Regions from separate parts of the Streptomyces sp. NPDC002054 genome, predicted to be linked through region 2. Evidence: riboswitches for the same ligand, from Rfam matches in the RefSeq annotation. Region 2 holds a riboswitch; the other holds the start of a gene.

Region 1 (11,608 bases), on a different contig from region 2:
CAGCAGTTCCTTGATCAGGATGTAGCCGCGTCCGGCGCCGAGGCTGCGCGCGGCCTCCACGTACTCGCGCTCGCGCATCGAGATCGTCTGGCCGCGGACGATACGTCCGATGTACGGCCAGCCGAAGAAGCCGATGACGAGGACGAGGACGCCCATCCGGACGCCGGTGCCTTCGAACCCCCAGACGGAGTTCGGGACCACCGAGACCAGGGCGATGGTGAAGAGCAGCTGCGGGAAGGCCAGCAGCAGGTCCATCAGGCGGCTGATCAGCGCGTCCACCCAGCCGCCGAGGAAGCCCGCGAGGGCGCCCAGCAGGCTGCCGATGACCACGGAGACGAAGGCCGCCAGGAAGGCCACGGTCAGCGAGATGCGCGCGCCGTAGACGATCCGGCTGAAGATGTCGCGCCCGTTGGTGGGTTCGACGCCCAGCAGGAAGTCCGAACTCATGCCGCCGAACGAGCCGACCGGCGTGCCGAGATCCGGGTCGAGCAGATCCTCGTGGAACTCGTTGGGCGGGTGGCCCAGCAGGCTCACGATCTGCGGCGCGAAGACCGCCACCAGGATCAGGAGGATCACGACGATGCCGCCGGTCAGTGCGATCTTGTCGCGCTTGAGCCGCATCCAGGCGATGCGGCCCGGTGAGCGGCCTTCGATGGCCTGTGCAGGGACGTCGGCTACGGCAACGGCCGCGGGGGCTTGTTCCGCGCTCGTGTCGTGCAGTGGTGCCGTCATCGTGGTGGGGACCCCTCTCGGCCGACGGGTGAGCCGGCCCATGCCCGCCGCTGTGGCGGCGTTGGTGCGGAGTGGCGCTGTGAAATGCGAGAGACGAGCCGGAGATTGGCAGGACTGACAGGACTGATCGGCTCTTGGTGGGGGAGTCTTCATCGGCCGCAAGACCAGCCGCCAGACCCGCAGATGAATGGATGCGCAACCGTGATGTGAGGGTCAGGTTCCCGTTATCCGGACTTGGCTCCCGCCTGAGCGGAGCAACACCGGCCGTTCGGTACGGAAGCGGACATCGTGCCCAACTGTCTGATGCAGTGCGCCTTTTGGGGCCGAACGACCGGCCAAATCCGGACAGTGCCATAGCCGTTCCGGAGCACGACAAAGGCCGCATGGAACGCTGTCGTTCCATGCGGCCTTGATATGGAAATCTCAGTAGCCGGACGCGTGCGCCTCGCGGTCGTAGAACGGCCGGGCCTGGGCGCGCAGCCACATCGCGACCGGGTCGTGCTCGTCGGCGAGCGCGACCGTGCAGACCGGAACGCCCTCGGGGACCGCCCCGACCGACTGCCGCATCATCTCGCGCACCGACTCCAGCGCGGGCGCGGAGGCGTCGTACAGATCGAGCCCCACGGCCAGGTACGGCGAGCCGACCGCGGGCTGCACCCAGGCGCGGCGGAGCGAGCGGACGGCGGGGGTCCGGTGCGCGTTCTGGGTGAGCAGTCCGTAGAACTGCGGAAGTTCCAGTGCGGGCTCGGACAGCCGCAGCGGCCCGGCCGGCATCCGGTCCAGCCCGGTGGCCACCCGGCGCAGGTCGGCCCAGGGGATGCCGAGGCCCCCGCCCGGGTCGTGCGGATTGAGCCACAGGCCCCACCGGTCGGGGTAGAGGGCACGGGCGATGTCCCGCCCGGTGACCACCTCGAACCCGCGGTTCCAGCCGCTGGCCGCCAACTCCTGCGGGGAGGTCACGCACGGCGCGTAGCCGAGCCCCTCCACCTCCATGCCGCCGTACTGGGCGTCCGGGGAGCCGGGCTGCCCGTGCCAGAGCAGCATCCACAGCCGGCCCTCGCCGAGGGCATGCAGAAGTGACTCGTATCCGTCATAGCGCCCGGGAGTCACCTGGCGCAGCATGTGCTCGACCTGCCCGGCCGCGGCCGTGCCTGACGCACTCACCCGGTACCCCTCTTCGTCCGCCCGTCGGTTCAGCCCGCAAATTGAAACCAGCTTACGGGCCTCTAGGGCAGGTAGAACGGGTGCACGCGCTCGCGGATGTGGTCGGCGACCGGATCGTCGGTGACATCGAGCAGGATCAAGTGGACCGGCCAGGGCGGCTGGACCCGGTTCAGGGCGCGGGCCAGGGCGTCCATCGGGGCGTCCCGGTACTCGGCGGGCTGTCCCAGCAGGCGGACACCGATGTACAGCTCGGGGGCCCCGCCCTCGACGCTGGCCAGGCAGCGATAAGCGGCGGCGACCACGCCGGTGGCGCGGAACTCCTCCGAGGCGGCGGCCAGGAAGTCCACCGGGTCCTCCTGCCAGTCCGGCTCGAACAGCCGGACCCGGCCGCCGGTGCCCGGACCGTCGAGCTCGGTCCGCCCGGCCCGGCACAGCTCGGCAACGGCCGGCGGGGGCAGCGGGACGCCGACCGCGCCCTCGGGGTTCACGGCGACACCGAGCTGCGGGGGCAGGCCGCGGGCGAATTCCACGGCGGGGACGACGGCGAAGTCCATGGCGGGGCCGGCACAGGCGAGGAACTGGGCCTGCGAGCTGTAGACCGGGACGTAGGCGGCGCCGCCGATGTCCATGGTGGGCAGGCGGAGGCTGTCGCTGTCCGGGCCGCCGCCGGCCGGGAGCGGCACCCAGAGCTCACTGCGGGCCAGCACCTCCAGGATGCGGGCGCCGGCGTGCGGGTTCCCCAGGGCGGCCCCGAGCACCTGCTCCAGCTCGTTGGCGGGCCAGCCGTTGCCGTGCATCTTTCGTACGCCTTCCTGTGGTCCCACAGTCTTCGGGCCCGAGGGTACTGTCACACCCCCGGGCGGTCGAAGGCGATATGGGTGACGCGGTTGGCCGCCGCACGGTCCAGCAGGGTCGCCGAGGTGCAGCCCGCGGGCAGCCGGCCGGATTGCGCCGCGCGGAGCAGGCGGGTCACCGCGCCGCGGTGGCGGGCGAAGGCGTAGGCCGAGACGCCGCGGCCCCGGGCCGCCTGCCCGGACAGCGCCTCCGCCGGGCTCGCGTCCAGCAGCAGCAGGTGCAGTGCGCGCCCGCGCCGCGCCGCGGCCCGGGCCAGCAGCCCGCGGACCCAGGCCTGGGTGCCGCAGTCGTGGACGACCACAGAGCGGCCCGAGTGCAGGGCGCGGGCGAGGCCGGCGTAGTGGGCGACCCGGACCAGCGGGCGGTAGAGCGCGTACGGCAGGCTCCCGGGCATCCTGCGCTCCCAGCGCTCGCGGACGTCCTGGGAGTCGATCCCGCCGTCCCGGACCGCCCGCTTGATCAGCGTGCTCTTGCCGCCTCCGGGCAGCCCGGAGACCACCACGATGTCGCCCTCGGCGAAGCCGAGCCGGGCCGGGCCGCGGCTCCGCCCGCGCAGGTCACGCACGGTCGCGGGCGCAGCCGTCATCACCGGCGCCAGCGCCTCGGGGCCCAGCGGGCCCGGCTGGACCGGTACTGCTGCCACCACCGTCAGTCCGTTCAGTCCGTTCACTCCGAATCTCCGCACAGTGTTCGCCTCCCCCGCATCGGGTCACCGGGACCCTTCCCACTGAGTGTAAAGAGACGGTAATCCGGCAGGCATGGTTCCGGTCCGTACTCACTTTCGGGCCCGGACCCCCATTCCCGACAGCCGCATGCAATGATGTGCGCCAACTGGACACCAACTGCATACCGGCCGCTTGAATCCGCGCGGGAGAGTCCCGGAAGCCGTCGCCGCAAGGCGACCCGGGCGCCGAAGGAGCAAGAACCTCCCTTGAATCTCTCAGGCCCCGTACCGCGTGGATGAGGCAGATCTGAAAAGCGAGTCGCGCTGCCGTGGCTCCACCCAAGGTGCAAGCCGAGATCCGTTGTGACAGAGACTCTCGGCGAACCTCTCAGGTTCCGATGACAGATGGGGAGGATCGTCCTCGTCATGTCTTGTCGATGCCCTGGGACCTGGGAGCTGTACCCATGAGCAATGCCCCCCGTCTGACCGCCCTCGATGCGCTGCACCGCTCGCTCGGTGCGACCATGACCGATTTCGCGGGCTGGGACATGCCCCTGCGCTACGGCAGTGAGCGCGACGAGCACAACGCCGTACGGACCAAGGCCGGCCTGTTCGACCTGTCCCACATGGGCGAGATCACCCTGACCGGGCCGGAGGCCGTCAAGGTCCTGGACTACGCCCTGGTCGGCAACATCTCCACGGTCGGTGTCGGCCGCGCCCGCTACACGCACATCTGCCGCGAGGACGGCGGCATCCTCGACGACCTGATCGTCTACCGCCTCGGCGAGACCGAATACATGGTGGTCGCGAACGCCTCCAACGCCCAGGTCGTCCTCGACGCGCTGACCGAGCGCGCCGCCGGCTTCGACGCCGAGGTCCGCGACGACCGCGACGCGTACGCGCTGATCGCCGTGCAGGGCCCGGAGTCCCCCGGCATCCTCAAGTCGCTGACCGACGCCGACCTGGACGGGCTGAAGTACTACGCCGGCCTGCCCGGCACCGTCGCGGGCGTGCCCGCGCTGATCGCCCGTACCGGCTACACCGGCGAGGACGGCTTCGAGCTGTTCGTCGAGCCGAAGCACGCCGTGCAGCTGTGGGAGGCCCTGACCGAGGCCGGTGCGGGTGTCGGCCTGGTGCCCTGCGGCCTGTCCTGCCGGGACACCCTGCGCCTGGAGGCGGGCATGCCGCTGTACGGGCACGAGCTGACCACCGAGCTGACTCCCTTCGATGCGGGTCTGGGCCGGGTCGTGAAGTTCGAGAAGGAGGGCGACTTCGTGGGCCGCGCCGCCCTGGAGGCCGCCGCCGAGCGTGCCGAGAGCAAGGCCCCGCGCAAGCTGGTCGGCCTGATCGCCGAGGGTCGCCGGGTGCCGCGTGCGGGCTTCCCCGTGGTGGCGGACGGCCAGGTCATCGGCGAGGTCACCTCCGGCGCCCCCTCCCCCACCCTGGGCAAGCCGATCGCGATGGCGTACGTCGACGCGTCGCACGCCGCGCCCGGCACCTCCGGCGTCGGCGTGGACATTCGCGGTACCCATGAGCCGTACGAGGTCGTCGCGCTGCCCTTCTACAAGCGGCAGAAGTGACGCGTTCCCCCACCGGGACCCGTCTCACCCTGCAAGACCACCGTTCATCAGCACTCCCCGCATCCAGGAGAATCAGGTCATGAGCAACCCCACGCAGCTGCGTTACACCAAGGAACACGAGTGGGTCTCGGCGGTCGACGCGGACGGTGTCGCCACCGTCGGCATCACCGAGTTCGCGGCCAACGCCCTCGGCGACGTCGTCTTCGCCCAGCTGCCCGAGGTGGGCGACACCATCACCGCCGGCGAGACCTGCGGTGAGCTGGAGTCGACCAAGTCGGTCAGCGACCTGTTCGCCCCGGTGACCGGTGAGATCGTCGAGGCCAACCAGGACGTCGTGGACGACCCGGCGCTCGTGAACAGCGCCCCCTTCGAGGGCGGCTGGCTGTTCAAGGTCAAGATCACGGGCGAGCCGGACGAGCTGCTCTCCGCCGACGAGTACACCGCCTTCGCGGGCTGACCACCGGCCGGGCACGAGACCTAGGGAACCTGATGTCTGTACTGAACACCCCTCTCCACGAGCTCGACCCGGACGTCGCCGCCGCCGTCGACGCCGAGCTCGTGCGCCAGCAGTCCACCCTGGAAATGATCGCCTCGGAGAACTTCGCTCCGGTCGCCGTCATGGAGGCCCAGGGTTCGGTCCTGACCAACAAGTACGCCGAGGGCTACCCGGGCCGCCGCTACTACGGTGGCTGCGAGCACGTGGACGTGGTCGAGCAGATCGCCATCGACCGCATCAAGGCGCTGTTCGGCGCCGAGCACGCGAACGTGCAGCCCCACTCGGGCGCGCAGGCCAACGCGGCGGCGATGTTCGCGCTGCTGAAGCCGGGCGACACCATCATGGGCCTGAACCTGGCCCACGGCGGTCACCTGACCCACGGCATGAAGATCAACTTCTCCGGCAAGCTCTACAACGTGGTCCCGTACCACGTCGGCGAGGACGGCCAGGTGGACATGGCCGAGGTCGAGCGCCTCGCCAAGGAGTCCAAGCCGCAGCTGATCGTGGCCGGCTGGTCCGCGTACCCGCGCCAGCTGGACTTCGCCGCCTTCCGCCGGATCGCGGACGAGGTCGGCGCCTACCTGATGGTCGACATGGCGCACTTCGCCGGTCTGGTCGCCGCGGGCCTGCACCCGAACCCGGTGCCGCACGCCCACGTCGTCACCACCACCACGCACAAGACCCTCGGCGGTCCGCGCGGCGGTGTGATCCTGTCCACGCAGGAGCTCGCCAAGAAGATCAACTCTGCGGTCTTCCCGGGCCAGCAGGGCGGTCCGCTGGAGCACGTGATCGCCGCCAAGGCGGTCTCCTTCAAGGTCGCGGCCTCGCCCGAGTTCAAGGAGCGCCAGGAGCGCACCCTGGAGGGCGCGAAGATCCTCGCCGCCCGTCTGGTCCAGGACGACGTCAAGGCGGTGGGCGTGGACGTGCTCACCGGCGGCACCGACGTGCACCTGGTCCTGGTCGACCTGCGGAACTCCGAGCTGGACGGCCAGCAGGCCGAGGACCGCCTCCACGAGGTCGGCATCACGGTCAACCGGAACGCCATCCCGAACGACCCGCGCCCGCCGATGGTCACCTCGGGTCTGCGGATCGGTACGCCGGCCCTGGCCACCCGCGGTTTCGGCGCCGAGGACTTCACCGAGGTCGCCGACATCATCGCCGAGGCGCTCAAGCCGGAGTACGACGCCGAGTCGCTGAAGGCCCGGGTCTCCGCGCTGGCCGCGAAGCACCCGCTGTACCCCTCGCTGTAAGGCGAAGGAAGGGGGCCCGGCCTTGTCTCGTACAGGGCCGGGCCCTCTTTGTGACCGGACGACGAGCTGACATCGGTCCGAACTGACGTACGCTGATTTACCGGGCAAGGACGCCCACCGGGCGCCTTTGCCTGCAATTCCTGCAAAGTCCACCCATCCGCCAGCTGCCCGCCATACCCTGCGGATACAGCTGGACGGTCGCTGTTTCCCCCACACCCGGGGGATGATCCCCGGAGTCCGCAACCGTGGCTATTTCCGTCTTCGATCTCTTCTCGATCGGCATCGGTCCGTCCAGCTCCCACACGGTCGGCCCGATGCGCGCCGCCCGCATGTTCGTGAACCGGCTCAAGAAGGACGGGGTCCTCGCCCAGACCGCCTCCGTCCGTGCCGAGCTGTTCGGCTCCCTCGGCGCGACCGGGCACGGCCACGGCACCCCCAAGGCGGTCCTGCTGGGCCTGGAGGGCCACTCCCCCCGCACCGTGAACGTGGAGACCGCCGACGACGAGGTCGAGCGGATCCGTACGTCCGGCCGGCTGCGGCTGCTGCGCACCGAGATAGAGGACGCGCACGAGATCCCCTTCGACGAGCCGAACCAGCTGATCCTGCACCGGCGCCGGTCCCTGCCGTACCACGCGAACGGCATGACCCTCTTCGCGTACGACGCCTCCGGCGCCCCGCTGCTGGAGAAGACGTACTACTCGGTCGGCGGCGGCTTCGTGGTGGACGAGGACGCGGTCGGCGAGGACCGGATCAAGCTCGACGACACCGTACTGAAGTACCCCTTCCGCTCCGGTGACGAGATGCTGCGGCTGGCGAAGGAGACCGGGCTGTCGATCTCCTCGCTGATGCTGGAGAACGAGAAGGCCTGGCGCACCGAGGAGGAGATCCGCGAGGGCCTGCTGGAGATCTGGCGGGTCATGCAGGCCTGCGTCTCGCGCGGCATGTCCCGCGAGGGCATCCTGCCGGGCGGCCTGCGGGTCAAGCGCCGGGCCGCCACCACCGCGCGCAAGCTGCGCTCCGAGGGCGACCCGCTGGCGCTCTCCATGGAGTGGATCACGCTCTACGCGATGGCCGTGAACGAGGAGAACGCGGCCGGCGGCCGGGTGGTGACCGCCCCGACCAACGGCGCCGCCGGCATCATCCCGGCGGTCCTGCACTACTACGTGAACTTCGTCCCGGGCGCGGACGAGGACGGCGTGGTCCGCTTCCTGCTGGCGGCGGGCGCCATCGGCATGCTGTTCAAGGAGAACGCCTCGATCTCCGGCGCCGAGGTCGGCTGCCAGGGCGAGGTCGGCTCGGCCTGCTCGATGGCGGCGGGCGCCCTGGCCGAGGTGCTCGGCGGCAGTCCGGAGCAGGTGGAGAACGCGGCCGAGATCGGCATGGAGCACAACCTGGGTCTGACCTGCGACCCGGTCGGCGGCCTGGTCCAGATCCCGTGCATCGAGCGCAACGGCATGGCGGCGGTGAAGGCCGTGACGGCGGCGAAGATGGCGATGCGCGGCGACGGCAGCCACAAGGTCTCCCTGGACAAGGTCATCAAGACCATGAAGGAGACCGGCGCCGATATGAAGATCAAGTACAAGGAGACGGCCCGCGGCGGCCTCGCGGTCAACGTCATCGAGTGCTGACCTGCTGACAGCGGGTGCCCGTGGGCGCCGTAGGCGCCGCGGGCGGCGGCAACACAGGTCGCAGGGCCTGACCGCTTCGGGACTTTTGGCACCGGAGCGGGGGGTTCCGGGCGGGTTAGCGTGCGGGTGCACGTTCTTTCGAACCTCCGGCGGACGGCTGACCGAGGGACCCCCGCATGGCGACCACCGAACACTGTGTCATCCCGCTGCACCTTGAGACCGGGACGGACGACCCGATAGCGCTCCGGGGCGTGTTCGGGTACCGGTCCGACCGGCCGTACGAGGTCTCCCTCGACTTCCACGGGGGAGGCATGATCCTGGCCCGCTGGGTCTTCGCCCGCGACCTGCTGCTCGACGGCCAGGTCCAGGCGACCGGCCAGGGCGACATCCGGGTCTGGCCGGCCTGGCGGGCGTTCGAGCCGCGGGTGATGCTCGCCTTCTCGAACGGGCAGCAGGACGGTGTGGTGTCGGCCCGCGCCAAGGACGTGCGCCGACTGGGCCGCCGGATGACCTCCCTGGTGCCGCGGGGGCAGGAGGGGCGGTACTACGACCTCGACGCCGAGCTGAGCACATTGCTGCCGCGCTGATGCAACCGTACGGGGACGAGGAGTGTCTCCCCGGATGACAGCATTGCCCCCATATCCGGAGAATCGGGGGACGCCATGAACCATCTGCGTCGCCAGCAGCTCGTGGCCCTCGCCACGGGTGCCCTCCTCACCGCCGGTGTCGTACTCGCCGCACCGGCCGCGGCCCAGCCCCGGGCCCAGCTCTCCCCCCAGGTCCAGACCAAGACCCAGACCCCGCTGGTCGTCAATGCCCGCTGGGGCGGTCACTGCACGTACGACCGGCTCGTCATCGACGTCAAGGGGTACGTGCCCGAGGTGACCGTCCGCAGGGCGGCCAAGCTCTACTACGACGGGTCCGGGAAGCCCGTACCGCTGGCCGGCAAGTACTTCCTCGAGATACGCCTGCACCCCGCCGCCGGGCACAACGACGCGGGCCAGTCCGTCTACAAGGGACCCAAGCTCCTCAAGATCTGGCTGCCCAAGCTCAAGGGCATCGCGATGACCGGCGACTACGAGGGGTACGTGACCTTCGGCGCCGCCTTCAACACCAGGCCGGAGTACAAGACCTTCAAGCTGCACGGGCCGGAGCGGTTCGTGCTGGACGTCAAGCACGCCAACGTCTGCTGACGCGGCGGAGGCCGACCCACCGGGCCCGGGGCGTTACACGCCCCGGGCCCCCGCGTTGTGAAGTCCGGGACCAAAGGCCTTGGACAAGGTGAGATCCGGCCGTTACCTTGGAAAGGAAGGTAAAAATGTAGAAAAGCCTGCATAAAGTGGGCGTAAGTGTACCGGCGGCCTCTCTTCGGGGTCCGCCCGAAGGGACGAGATACCCCGTGGCCCGAGCCCTGAACACCACAGGACCCGCCGCGGATCGCCGCCCGTCGTCCGGAGCCGGACGCTGGGTGATGCTCTCTGTGCTGTGCGCCAGCCTCCTCCTGGTGGCCATGGACGCCACCATCCTGAATGTCGCCCTGCCGTCGCTCATCGACGACATGCGCCCCACCGCCCTGCAACAGCTGTGGATCATCGACATCTACGGTCTGGTCCTCGGCGGCCTGCTCGTGACCACCGGCGCGATCGGCGACCGGTACGGACGCAAGCGGCTCTTCCTGATCGGCTTCGTGCTGTTCGGCGTGGCCTCCGTGGTCGCCGCGACCGCCACCAGCCCGGCCGTGCTGATCGCCGGCCGGGTCCTGCTCGGCATCGGCGGCGCGATGGTGATGCCCTCGACCCTGTCGCTGATCCGGAACATCTTCACCGACCCGCGCGAGCGGACCGTCGCCATCGGCATCTGGGCCGCGGTCGCGGGTGCGGGTGCCGCCATCGGCCCGCTGGTCGGCGGGGCGCTCGTCGAACAGTTCGGCTGGTCGGCGGCCTTCTGGGTCAACGTCCCCGTCGTCGTGGTGACCGTGGTGGCCGGCATCCGGCTGCTGCCCGAGTACAAGGCGGCCGGCACCCACGCCCTGGACTGGCCCAGTGCCGTGCTCTCCGTCGTCGGCATCGTCGCCCTCGCCTGGGGCATCAAGCACGTGGCCAAGGGCAGCCCCACCCTCACCGACCTGGTCGTCCTGAGCATCGGACTGCTGGTGCTCGTCGCGTTCGCCCGCCGCCAGCTGAAGCTGCCGGACCCGCTGCTCGACGTACGGCTCTTCCTGAGCCGGCCGTTCACCGCGGCGGCCCTCACCACCCTCATGGCGATGCTCGCGGCCGGCGCCGGCCTGTTCCTGCTCTCCCTCTGGTTCCAGTACGTGCACGGCTACTCGCCGTTCCAGGCGGGTCTGCGCACACTGCCGGTGGCCCTGGCCATGCTGGTCGGCGCCCTGCTCGCCCCGCGGCTGATGCACCGTATCGGCGTCCGCGCGGTGCTGTGCACGGGCCTGGTGGGACTGCTGGCGGGATTCCTCCTGCTGGCCGTGGCCCCCCAACCGACCCCGTACGCCTACGTCGCCGTCTTCCTGGCCCTGCTCGGCATCGGTGACGGACTGGCCATCACCGCCGCCGCTGCCACTCTGGTGTCTGCGGTGCCGGCCGCCCGGGCCGGTCAGGCCGGGGCGGTCTCGGAAACCGCCTACGAACTCGGGGTGGGCCTCGGAGTGGCGCTGCTCGGCTCGGTCCACGGCGCCCTCTATGCCGCCCGTATGCCGGACACCGCCCCCACCCTCGCCCACGAGTCGATCGGCGGCGCGAAGGAAGCGGCCGAGACGCTGGCGGGCCCGGACGGCGAACGGCTGTTCGCCGCCGCCCGGTCCGCCTTCGACGGCGCGCTCACCACCACCGCCTATGTGTCCGCCGGCATCGTGGCCGTCGTGACCGTGCTCGTCCTGTGGATGGTGCCGCGCGGATTCAGGGCCACCGGCAGCGGTCACTGACCGCCCCGGCGGGCGTCTCGATGCCTAGGTGACCGGCGCCTTGGAGCGCAGTACGGTGAGGAATTCGCGCATCCAGGCCGGGTGGTCCGGCCAGGCGCGGGCCGAGACCAGGGTGCCGTCGACCACGGCCTCGGAGTCCTCGAAGGCGGCGCCGGCGGTCCGCATATCGGGCTCCAGCGCCGGATAGGCGGTGACCCTGCGCCCGTCCAGCCCGCCCGCCGCGGCGGTGATCAGCGGGCCGTGGCAGATCTGCGCGACCGGCTTGTCGGCCCCGGTGAACGCGGCGAGGATGCGCCGGACCTCG
Region 2 (11,608 bases):
GCGATAGCGCTGGCGCTGCGCACCGGAACGCCCATCTACGGCAGTGACGGGGTGCTGGACGACGCCGGAATCGCCATCCCGGACGAGCAGGAGGACGAGGTGGAGAAGTTCCGCGAGTTCCTCGACCAGATCTCCCCCGAGGACTTCGGCACCAGCAATCAGTGACTGCCGTTCCGCCCCATTCGAGTAGCCTTTCCCCGCAATGGGGCACGGGAAACCACTCTCAGGGTGATTATCACTCGGCGTGCCGAGTGTGGCGATCGTTGACGCACCCCTGGTGACTGCCTACCGTCGAGATGGCAGGTCAAGGACGGAGGGTCGGCGTGAGAGTCACGGGCGACGGTACGACCGGGGGCATCCCCGCACGGAGTGAGAGCGGGCCGTTCCCGCTGCACGGTGGTGCGGTGGGCTCCGCGCGCCGGTCGCCGGAATCCGCGCCGGCACCGGTCGCACCGGTGGGCGGGGGCGGCGAGCCGGAACCCGAGCAGATCGGCTACCGGGGACCGACCGCGTGTGCCGCGGCCGGGATCACCTACCGGCAGCTCGACTACTGGGCGCGCACCGGGCTGGTGGAGCCGAGCGTGCGTCCCGCCTACGGCTCCGGCACCCAGCGGCTGTACAGCTTCCGGGACGTGGTCGTCCTGAAGATCGTCAAGCGCTTCCTGGACACCGGGGTGGCGCTGCAGAACATCCGGACCGCCGTCCAGCACCTGCGGGACCGGGGATTCGCGGACCTGGACCGGATGACGCTGATGAGCGATGGCGCCACCGTGTACGAGTGCACCTCGCCGGACCAGGTCGTGGACCTGCTGCAGGGCGGGCAGGGCGTCTTCGGCATTGCGGTCGGGGTGGTGTGGCGGGACGTGGAGAGCGTGCTGTCGCAGCTCCACGGGGAGCGGGTGGACACGGGCGAGACCGTCGTCGGCCACAACCCCGCCGACGAGCTGGCCGCCCGCCGCAACCGGGCGGTATAACCCACCCGGTCCGCCCCGCCGCACCACGTCCGGGCCGGCGTCACCCCACTGTCAGTGGCATGGGGGAGCATCAGCAGTGTGAGAGCCGCTCCGACGATCCTGCACCTGGACATGGACGCCTTCTACGCCTCGGCGGAGCAGGCGGCCAAGCCGAGCCTGCGCGGAAAGCCGGTCATCGTCGGCGGGCTGGGGCCGCGCGGGGTGGTGGCCACCGCCTCGTACGAGGCCCGGCGGTTCGGGGTGCATTCGGCGATGCCGACGGCCCAGGCGCGCCGGCTCTGCCCCAACGGCGCATACGTGATCCCGCGCTTCACCCTGTACCGGTCGGTCAGCGACCAGGTGATGGCGCTGCTGCGGGAGCTGTCCCCGCTGGTCGAGCCGCTCAGCCTGGACGAGGCCTTCGTGGACCTCGAGGCGGGCGGCACGGCCGGGGACTCGGCCTCGGCCCGGGCGGTCGGCGAGCGGCTGCGGGCCGATATCCGGGCTGTCACCGGCCTCAGCGGCTCGGTGGGGCTGGCCGGGTCGAAGATGCTGGCCAAGGTGGCCTCGGAGGAGGCCAAGCCGGACGGGCTGCTGCTGATCGAGCCGGGCACGGAGCGGGCGCTGCTGGCGCCGATGTCCGTACGGACGCTGCCGGGCGTGGGCCCGGCGACCGGGGAGCACCTGCGGCGGGCCGGGATCGTCACCGTGGGGGAGCTGGCCGAGGCCGGTGAGGACGAGCTGGTGCGCATGCTGGGCCGGGCGCACGGGGTGGCGCTCTACCGGATGGCCCTGGGCCGGGACGACCGGGCCGTGGTCGCCGAGCGGGACGCCAAATCGGTCTCGGTCGAGGACACCTTCGACGTGGACCTGCACGACCGGGTGCGGATCCGGTACGAGGTCCAGCGGCTGGCGGACCGGTGCGTGCAGCGGCTCCGCTCCTCGGGGCACTCGGGCCGCACCATCGTGCTGAAGGTGCGGCGGTACGACTTCTCGACCCTGACCCGGTCGGAGACCCTCCGGGGGCCGACGGACGACCCGGCGGTGGTCCGGGAGGCGGCGGCCCGGTTGCTGGAGGGGGTGGACACCACGGGCGGGGTGCGCCTGCTGGGCGTGGGCGTCTCCGGGCTGGCGGACTACACGCAGGAGGACCTTTTCGCGCAGTCGCTGGCGGCTGAGCCGGACGGGGTGCAGGAGGCGCCTGGGGCCGCCGAGGAGCCCGCTGTGCCGCCGCCGGGCCAGGAGCCCGAGGCGCCCGCGGAGCGGCGCTGGGCGGCGGGGAGCGACGTACGGCACGCCCTCTACGGCGCGGGCTGGGTGCAGGGCAGCGGGGTGGGCCGGGTGACCGTGCGGTTCGAGCAGCCGTGGTCGCCGCCGGGCCGGGTGCGGACCTTCCGGATCGACGATCCGGAGCTGGAACCCTCGGACCCGCTCCCGCTGCGCGAGCCGGACCCGGACCCGGTGTCCGAGCCTGTTCTCGGGCTCGCCCAGGGCGCGGTTCCGGGCCCTGTGACGGACCTGACAGAGGACCTGACACAGGGCGCGGAACCGCGGAAAACCTAGATCGGCTGCCCCTCGTCCCCCGCCAGCCGGCCGAAGTCGCGCTGGAAGTCGCTCGGCAGGGCGATGTCCAGACCGTAGTGGTGGTACAGCTGGAGCTCCTGTTCGGGGGAGAGGTGGCGGCCCACTCCGAAGTCCGGGGCGTCCTTGATCAAAGAGCGTTCGAACGGCACCCGCAGGGTGTCGTTCACCAGCTCACTTGGCTCCAGCGGGACGAACGCGTCCCGGCTGAACAGCCCGGTGCGCACCGCAGCCCATTCCGGGATCCCGGTGGCATCGTCGAGATAGACCTCGTCAACGGTGCCGATCTTGATCCCGTTGCGGTCGAACGCCTTGCGGCCGATCAGGCTGCGCGGATCGATGTCGGTCTGCACGGTCCCTCCAAATGGTCGCAACTCCTCCGTAAGCACAACGAAAGTGCATATCCGCAGAGGGGGCCACTCGAGGGAGGGCCGGAGGGGCCCGGAACTGCGCTGGTAGGCTGGGTGATGGCTGTTGACCCTGTGCGGGAGAGTCCTCCGAGTGAGCGTGACGGAGGCGCCGAAGGAGCAAATCCTCCCCGGAATCTCTCAGGCAGACGTACCGCACGGACGAGGCCACTCTGGAAAGCAGGGCTGGGCGTCGGAACCGCAGTGCCGGCACTCTCCCTCACCGACGGTGAAAGCCGGTGCTCCACGGGAGACCCCCAGGAGGACCGGCGAAGCTCTCAGGTTGAGATGACAGAGGGGGAGGCCGTCCGGGCGCCCCTCGTGGTGCCCAAGCAGGTCGTGCAGACCAGGAGGCCTCCGTACATGACCGCCAACCGCATTCCGCTCTCCCAGCTGGAGCGTGGCATCCCCTTCGAGCAGCGTCACATCGGCCCGGATGCCGAGGCGCAGGCGAAGATGCTCGCCCAGGTCGGCTACGGCTCCCTCGACGAGCTGACCGCTGCCGCGGTGCCGGACGTGATCAAGAGCGCCGAAGCCCTGAACCTGCCGTCGGCGCGGACCGAGGCCGAGGTACTGGCCGAACTGCGTTCGCTCGCCGACCGCAACCAGGTGCTCTCCTCGATGATCGGCCTCGGCTACTACGGGACCTTCACCCCGCCGGTCATCCTGCGCAACGTCATGGAGAACCCGGCCTGGTACACGGCGTACACGCCGTACCAGCCGGAGATCTCGCAGGGCCGCCTCGAGGCGCTGCTGAACTTCCAGACCGTGGTCGCCGACCTCACCGGTCTCCCCACCTCCGGCGCCTCCCTGCTGGACGAGGGCACCGCAGCCGCCGAGGCGATGACCCTGGCCCGCCGCGTGGGCAAGGTCAAGGGCGGCGTCTTCCTCATCGACGCCGACACCCTGCCGCAGACCATCGCCGTGATCGAGACCCGCGCCGAGCCCCTCGGCATCGAGGTCGTCGTCACGGACCTCGCCGAGGGCATCCCGGCCGAGATCGCCGAGCGCGGCGTCTTCGGCATCGTGCTCCAGTACCCGGGTGCCTCCGGTGCCGTCCGGGACATCAAGCCGGTCATAGACCAGGCCCACGATCTCGGCGCGATCGTCACCGTCGCCGCCGACCTGCTGGCCCTCACCCTGCTCACCTCGCCCGGCGCGCTCGGCGCCGACATCGCGGTGGGCACCACCCAGCGCTTCGGCGTCCCGATGGGCTTCGGCGGTCCGCACGCCGGCTACATGGCCGTCCAGGACAAGCACGCCCGCTCGCTGCCCGGCCGCCTGGTCGGCGTCTCGGTCGACGCCGACGGAAACAAGGCCTACCGCCTGGCCCTGCAGACCCGTGAGCAGCACATCCGCCGCGAGAAGGCCACCAGCAACATCTGTACCGCGCAGGTGCTGCTCGCCGTGATGGCCGGTATGTACGCCGTCTACCACGGCCCGGAGGGCCTCAAGACGATCGCCCGCCGCACCCACCGGTACGCCGCCGTGCTCGCCGCCGGTCTGACCGCCGGCGGGGTCGAGCTGGTCCACGGCGCGTACTTCGACACCCTCACCGCCCGGGTGCCCGGCAAGGCCGCCGAGGTCGTGGCCGCCGCCCGCGAAGCCGGGGTCAACCTGTACCAGGTCGACGCCGACCAGGTCTCGGTCGCCTGCGACGAGACCACCAAGCGCGCGGACCTGGCTGCCGTCTGGGGTGCCTTCGGGGTCACCGCCGACATCGAGGCGCTCGACGCGGCCGGCGCCGACGCGCTGCCCGCGGGCCTGCTGCGCACCGACGCCTACCTGACCCACCCGGTCTTCCACCAGCACCGTTCCGAGACCGCGATGCTGCGCTACCTGCGCACGCTCTCGGACAAGGACTACGCGCTGGACCGCGGCATGATCCCGCTGGGCTCCTGCACCATGAAGCTCAACGCGACCACCGAGATGGAGTCGGTGACCTGGCCCGAGTTCGGCCAGCTGCACCCGTTCGCGCCGATCGACCAGGCCCAGGGCTACGCCACGCTCATCAACGAGCTGGAGGAACGTCTCTGCGAGGTCACCGGGTACGACAAGGTCTCGATCCAGCCGAACGCCGGTTCGCAGGGCGAGCTGGCCGGTCTGCTGGCCGTCCGCGCCTACCACCGGGCCAACGGTGACGAGCAGCGCACCGTCTGCCTCATCCCGTCCTCCGCGCACGGCACCAACGCCGCCAGCGCCGTGATGGCCGGTATGAAGGTCGTGGTCGTCAAGACCGCCGAGGACGGCGAGGTGGACGCCGCCGACCTGCGCGCCAAGATCGAGCAGTACCGTGACGAGCTCTCCGTGCTGATGATCACCTACCCGTCCACGCACGGTGTGTTCGAGGAGCACGTCGCCGACATCTGCGCCCAGGTCCACGAGGCCGGCGGTCAGGTGTACGTCGACGGTGCCAACCTGAACGCCCTCGTGGGTCTGGCCAAGCCGGGCCACTTCGGCGGCGACGTCTCGCACCTGAACCTGCACAAGACCTTCTGCATCCCGCACGGCGGCGGCGGCCCCGGCGTCGGCCCGGTCGGTGTCCGCGCGCACCTGGCGCCCTACCTGCCGAACCACCCGCTGCAGCCGACCGCCGGACCGGAGACCGGTGTCGGCCCGATCTCGGCCGCGCCCTGGGGCTCGGCCGGCATCCTGCCGATCTCCTGGTCGTACGTGCGCCTGATGGGCGGCGAGGGCCTCAAGCGCGCCACCCAGGTCGCGGTGCTCGGCGCCAACTACATCGCCAAGCGCCTGGAGCCGCACTACCCGGTGCTCTACACCGGCCCGGCCGGACTGGTCGCGCACGAGTGCATCGTGGACCTGCGCCCGCTGGCGAAGGCCACCGGTGTCTCGGTCGACGACATCGCCAAGCGGCTGATCGACTACGGCTTCCACGCCCCGACCATGTCCTTCCCGGTGGCCGGCACGCTCATGATCGAGCCGACCGAGTCCGAGGACCTCACCGAGATCGACCGGTTCTGCGACGCGATGATCGCCATCCGGGCCGAGATCGAGAAGGTCGCCGCCGGCGAGTGGCCGGCCGGTGACAACCCGCTTGCCAACGCCCCGCACACCGCGGCAGCGCTCGGCGGCGAGTGGAACCACCCGTACACCCGCGACGAGGCGGTCTTCCCGGGCGGGGTCGTGGCGGCCGAGAAGTACTGGCCGCCGGTGCGCCGGATCGACGGCGCGTTCGGCGACCGGAACCTGGTCTGCTCCTGCCCGCCGCTCGATGACTACGACAACTAAGCACGACGCCTGAGCACGACGCTGACGACCGAGGGGCCGGACCGGGAGGAAATCCCGGGCCGGCCCCTCGGCCGTTCGGCTGATCGGTCAGGCCGCCTTCACCACGTGCGCAGCCGCGAGCGGGCGGTGCGGTGCGATGATCTGCCCGTCCGGCAGCAGCTCACCGGTGTCCTCGAACAGCAGGACGCCGTTGCACAGCAGGCTCCATCCCTGTTCCGGGTGGTTGGCCACGGGACGCGCGGCCTCCCGGTCGGCGGAGTCGGCTGATGGGCAGGCAGGCTGGTGCTGGCACATGGATGCGTTCTTTCGCTGCGGTGTGGTCTGTGTGCTGCGGCTCGATGCGTTGTTCATGGCCGCCCCCCGTATCGATCGGTGTGGTCAGGGTCCCAGTCTTGCCCTACGCGACTGGCTCCGCAGGGATTTCCCGGCAGCTGTCCTCACAGATTGATGACGCATCACTCGTGCGGGCGGTTCAGCCAACTCGCCTGTCACTTCGGGTGGTTCGGATCTGACTCCGGGGGACTAGGCCATCTGGGTAAACCGGGTCATCAGGCCGCGGCCTCGCCCGCCAGGGCGGGCGGGGTCAGCCGGTGGGTCAGCACCGGGAGCAGTTCGGAGACCGGATGCGGGCGGTACGCGGCGATGCCCGGCGGGGCCGGGGCCAGCGGAATCAGCAGGTCCGCGGCGGCCGGCAGACCGGCGGCGGGATCCGCGCCGACCGCCCCGTGCAGCCACAGGGTCAGCATGTACAGCTCCGGTACGGACAGCAGCCGGGCCTGGTAGCCCGAGCCCAGGGACCCGAGGGATTCGGCCTGGCGCAGCGCCCGTTCGGTGGCGGCCACATAGGGGCCCTCGAAGAAGTGGGAGAAGGCCCAGCCGTCCGGAGTGAGCCGGGTGTCCGCCGCCGCCACGTACCGGTCGCCGCCGCGGATCAGGAAGCGCCATGCGGTGAGGCGCGTGCGCGGTGGCCGTCCGCCGGCGATGACCCGGTCCAGCACATGGACGGGGAGCGGCAGTTCGGCGGTCATCGGCCCTTGGTGCGCGCGCAGGGTGGGGGTGTGCGCTTCGTGCACGGCGGTCGGTGAGCCGAGTGCCGCGAGGACGCTGCGCAGGGCGGGCGCGGGAGCCGGGGGAATATGCAGCGGCATGGTGGGTCGCCTCTCACTTGGGAGACCGGTGAAACGGGGGCGGGGGTGTGCGGAGAGCGTGTCGCATTCTGGGGCCAGAGGGGGGCTGTGGGGCAATGGCCGCGCGCCAACTCTCTGCCTCGTTTGCGGAGTTTATACGACATGTGTTCACACAGTGTTTCGGCTAGCCGTCCCGCCTATTGCGGACAAGGCGTTTACCGGTCCCGCTGTCATGGTTTTCATGCCGGTTGTACACATGGATTCCCTGCTGACCTCGGAGGGTACCGGACGAGGGCTCGGCTGAAAAGCATCGGTAATGCGTGCGATGCCCACTTCGGCATGCCCGATCGGTATATTGCAGCGGGCCATGTGCCGGATGAATGTGCCAACGCACCGTGTCGGCCAAACCGGCGTGCGCTCCCCGCCACTCACGCCCCCTCGGAGTTATCGATCACGCGGCCGGGGCATCATCGACCGTAACGCGCGCGCCCGGGTGGCCGGGTGGGGCCCACTCGAGGAGGGACGCTTCGATGGGGGAGAAGGTCGTGGCAGGCGGATTCGACCTGTCCGATCGGCAACGGTATCGGAGGAAGCTTCACGAGTGCCTGGAGGGGCTGGAGCGGCTTCTGGCGGAGAAGAGGTTCGATCGTCCCAAGAATCTCATGGGGCTTGAGATCGAATTGAATCTCGCGGGTCCCGACGGTCTGCCGAGAATGGTGAACGCCCAGGTTCTGGAGCGCATTGCGAGCCCCGATTTCCAGACCGAACTCGGAATGTTCAACCTGGAGCTCAACATACTCCCGCACCGTCTCGACGGCCGGGTATTCGACCAGCTCGCCGAGGAACTCAGCGCCGGTCTCGGCTATGCCCACCGGCAGGCCGCCGAGGTCGATGCCGGGGTCGTCATGATCGGAATTCTGCCGACCATCTCGCAGCAGGACCTGGTGACCGCCAACCTTTCAGCGGTCGACCGGTACTCGCTGCTCAACGAGCAGATCCTGATGCTGCGGGGGGAGGACTTCCATCTCGACATCGACGGGGTGGAGCGGGTCCGGTGGACCGCCGGGTCGATCGTGCCGGAGGCGGCCTGTACCTCCGTGCAGCTGCACCTCCAGGTCACCCCGGGCCGCTTCGCGGACGTGTGGAACGCGGCGCAGTGCGTGGCGGCGGTGCAGATCGCGGTCGGCGCCAACTCGCCGTTCCTGTTCGGACGGGAGCTCTGGCGGGAGTCCCGGCCCCCGCTGTTCCAGCAGGCCACCGACACCCGCCCGCCCGAGCTCCAGGCCCAGGGGGTGCGTCCGCGCACCTGGTTCGGGGAGCGCTGGGTGGACTCGGCGTACGAGCTGTTCGCGGAGAACGTCCGCTACTTCCCGTCCCTGCTGCCCATCTGCGACGAGGAGGAGCCGCTGCGGGTGCTGGGCGAGGGCGGGGTGCCCAGTCTCCAGGAACTGGTGCTGCACAACGGCACCGTGTACCGCTGGAACCGGCCGGTCTACGGGGTCGCCGACGGGAAGCCGCATCTGCGGGTGGAGAACCGGGTCCTGCCGGCCGGCCCCACCGTCACCGATGTGGTCGCAAACGCCGCCTTCTACTACGGGCTCGTCCGCACCCTCGCCGACGAGAAGAGCCCGGTGTGGAGCCGGCTGCCGTTCGCCGAGGCCGAGGCGAACTTCGACGCGGCCTGCCGGTACGGGATCGACGCCCGGCTGCGCTGGCCGCGCCGGGGGCGTTCCGGCGGGCTGGCGAGCGTACCGGCCGTACGCCTGGTCCTCGACGAGCTGCTGCCGATGGCCGCCGCCGGGCTGGATGCCTGGGGCATCGAACCCGCCGACCGGGACCACTACCTCGGCATCATCGAGGAGCGGTGCCGACGGCGGGCCAACGGAGCCACCTGGCAGGTGGACACCTACCACCGGGCGCTGGCCGGCGGACTGGAGCGGGGGCCGGCACTCGCCGCGACCACCCGGCGGTACAGCGAGCTCATGCACAAGGGGGACCCGGTGCACACCTGGCCGGTGGGGCTGGCCGAATTCCCGTGACCTAGCACGCGACGCAGCCCGTGATCCCGCCCCGGCCTCCTCTTCCGCCGTCGGCCAGGCAGTATGGGGAGGTCGGAACGGGATTGCGGGACGGGAGCGGGGCGTGCGGGCGGAACCGGTGCTGGAGGATCTGCGCGAGGACGGGCGGCGGAGCCTGCTGCGCACCGAGACGCTGCTCGTGCTCGCCCTGTCGCTGGGGGCGAGCGCGGTCTCGTCCCTGATCAGCTTTATCGGCTCGCTCACGAGGCCGGGCGGCCTGAAGGACCAGGCCGCCACCCTCAACGGCTCCTACGCTCCCGGCCGCCCCTGGCTGGACCTGGCCTGGCAGCTGTTCGGGATCGCCACTGCGCTGGTCCCGGTGCTGCTGGTGGCACACCTGCTGACCCGGGAGGGGGCGGGCGGGCTGCGGGCGCTCGGCTTCGACCGCACCCGGCCCGGCTGGGACCTCGCCCGGGGCGCGCTCGTCGCGGCCGGCATCGGCAGTGCCGGGCTGGCCTTCTACCTGGGGGCCAGGGCCTCCGGGTTCAACCTGACGGTGGTGCCGGAGGCGCTGCCCGAGGTGTGGTGGAAGTTCCCCGTCCTGCTCCTCTCCGCCGTGCAGAACTCGGTGGTGGAGGAGGTCATCGTGCTGGCGTACCTGCTGCGCCGGCTCGACCAGCTGGGCTGGTCGCCGATGTCCGCCCTGCTGGCGAGCTCGCTGCTGCGCGGTTCGTACCACCTCTACCAGGGCATCGGCGGGTTCATCGGCAATGCGGTGATGGGTGCGGTCTTTGTGCTGCTCTACCGCCGGTGGGGCCGGGTCGGTCCGCTGGTGGCCGCCCATGCGCTGCTCGATATCGTCGCCTTCGGCGGGTACGCGCTGCTGGCCGGCAAGGTGGACTGGCTGCCCACGGCCTAGCCGGGCCGCAGACCGGGGGAGGTCAGGGGGAGCTCAGGAGTTCGCCGTCGATGACGGTGACGGCCCGGCCGGTGAGCAGGGTGCGGTCGCCCGCGAGGGTGACCCTGACCAGTCCCTGCCGGGCTCCGCCCTGCAGGCCGGTCAGCTCGGTGCGGCCGAGGCGGGCCGCCCAGAACGGGGCCAGGGCGGTGTGGGCGCTGCCCGTGACGGGGTCCTCGTCGATCCCGACCAGCGGGAAGAAGCCGCGGGAGACGAAGTCGTAGCCGCGGGCGGGGTCCTCGGCGGGGGCGGTCACGATCAGCCCGCGCTGCCCGAAGCTCCGCAGCGCGGCGTGATCGGGGCGCAGCTCGCGGACGGTCTTCTCGTCGGCGAGCTCGATGACCAGGTCGCCGATGTGCGGGGACGTGTCGTGGGCCGAGAGGATCTCCACCCCGCCGAGTGCGGCGGCGACCTCGGCCGGCGGGTCCCACCGGGTCAGTGAGGACGTGGGGAAGTCCATCGTCAGGGTGCCGTCCCCGGCCGTCTCGGTGGTGAGGATGCCGCACCGGGCGGCGAACCGGACCCGGCCGCTCGCCAGGCCGCTCTCCGCGAGGACGTGCGCGGTGGCGAGGGTGGCGTGGCCGCACATGTCGACTTCCGCGGTCGGGGTGAACCAGCGCAGCGCCCAGTCGGCCTCCCCGCCGGGCGGCAGCGGGTGGGCGAAGGCGGTCTCGGAGAGATTGACCTCGGCGGCCACCTGCCGGAGCCAGCTGTCCGGCGGGAACTCCCCGTCGAGGAGCAGGACCCCGGCGGGGTTGCCGCCGAAGGGACGGTCGGTGAAGGCGTCGACGATTCGGATACGCATGCCCCGACGGTAGGGCGCCCCCGCATCGATCACCCAAGGCCAATTCGGGAGCACTGGCCTGGCCCGCCGTCGGCCCACGCGCCGCCTTCCCCTGCGGCCGTTCCCGGCTGTCTCTGGTGTCCCTGGTGTCCCCGGTGGGCCCGGGCCGCGGCCATCAGCCCGTCGAGCGCGTCCCTGGTCCGCACGAGGTCGGCGATGTGTGCGGAGAGCCGCTCGCGCTCCAGCGCCATCCGCTCCAGTGCCGCGTCGGAGTTCTCCGCGCTGGGCGCGTCGACGCAGGGCAGCAGTTCGGCGATGGTGCGGCTGGACAGGCCCGCGGTGTAGAGCCGCTGGATGAACGCGACCCGCTCGACCTCCTCGTCCGTGTAGTGCCGCTGACCGCTGGGACTGCGGGTGCTGGTGAGCAGCCCCTGCTCCTCGTAATAGCGCACGGACCGGACGCTGACTCCGGTCCGTGACGCGAGTTCCCCGATCCGCACGATGCCTCCCGGCTGTGTCCCGCGCCACAAC

The links. Region 2 has a riboswitch for glycine ahead of gcvP (aminomethyl-transferring glycine dehydrogenase). Riboswitches for the same ligand answer to the same signal wherever they lie in the genome.
Region 1: linked by a shared signal. The riboswitch ahead of gcvT (glycine cleavage system aminomethyltransferase GcvT) and the one ahead of gcvP (aminomethyl-transferring glycine dehydrogenase) in region 2 are both predicted to bind glycine.

What each region holds. Positions count from the first base shown of each region.
Region 1 is NZ_JBEOXT010000006.1:5,747-17,354, forward strand. Features, by position in the region: gene ABT123_RS06995 (ABC transporter permease) at 1-732, opposite strand, end outside; gene ABT123_RS07000 (enhanced serine sensitivity protein SseB C-terminal domain-containing protein) at 1,156-1,896, opposite strand; gene ABT123_RS07005 (enhanced serine sensitivity protein SseB) at 1,959-2,693, opposite strand; gene ABT123_RS07010 (AAA family ATPase) at 2,744-3,337, opposite strand; glycine riboswitch at 3,610-3,716, shown strand; gene gcvT (glycine cleavage system aminomethyltransferase GcvT) at 3,880-4,995, shown strand; gene gcvH (glycine cleavage system protein GcvH) at 5,075-5,452, shown strand; gene glyA (serine hydroxymethyltransferase) at 5,485-6,741, shown strand; gene ABT123_RS07030 (L-serine ammonia-lyase) at 6,987-8,369, shown strand; gene ABT123_RS07035 (SsgA family sporulation/cell division regulator) at 8,546-8,956, shown strand; gene ABT123_RS07040 (AMIN-like domain-containing (lipo)protein) at 9,032-9,562, shown strand; gene ABT123_RS07045 (MFS transporter) at 9,841-11,304, shown strand; gene ABT123_RS07050 (DJ-1/PfpI family protein) at 11,329-11,608, opposite strand, start outside.
Region 2 is NZ_JBEOXT010000002.1:340,248-351,855, reverse strand. Features, by position in the region: gene ABT123_RS03210 (bifunctional nuclease family protein) at 1-165, shown strand, start outside; gene ABT123_RS03205 (MerR family transcriptional regulator) at 324-974, shown strand; gene ABT123_RS03200 (DNA polymerase IV) at 1,053-2,516, shown strand; gene ABT123_RS03195 (PRC-barrel domain-containing protein) at 2,513-2,887, opposite strand; glycine riboswitch at 3,010-3,108, shown strand; gene gcvP (aminomethyl-transferring glycine dehydrogenase) at 3,305-6,190, shown strand; gene ABT123_RS03185 (DUF5999 family protein) at 6,278-6,484, opposite strand; gene ABT123_RS03180 (hypothetical protein) at 6,739-7,338, opposite strand; gene ABT123_RS03175 (glutamate-cysteine ligase family protein) at 7,848-9,356, shown strand; gene ABT123_RS03170 (CPBP family intramembrane glutamic endopeptidase) at 9,460-10,254, shown strand; gene ABT123_RS03165 (PhzF family phenazine biosynthesis protein) at 10,277-11,098, opposite strand; partial or broken gene ABT123_RS03160 (MerR family transcriptional regulator) at 11,230-11,577, opposite strand.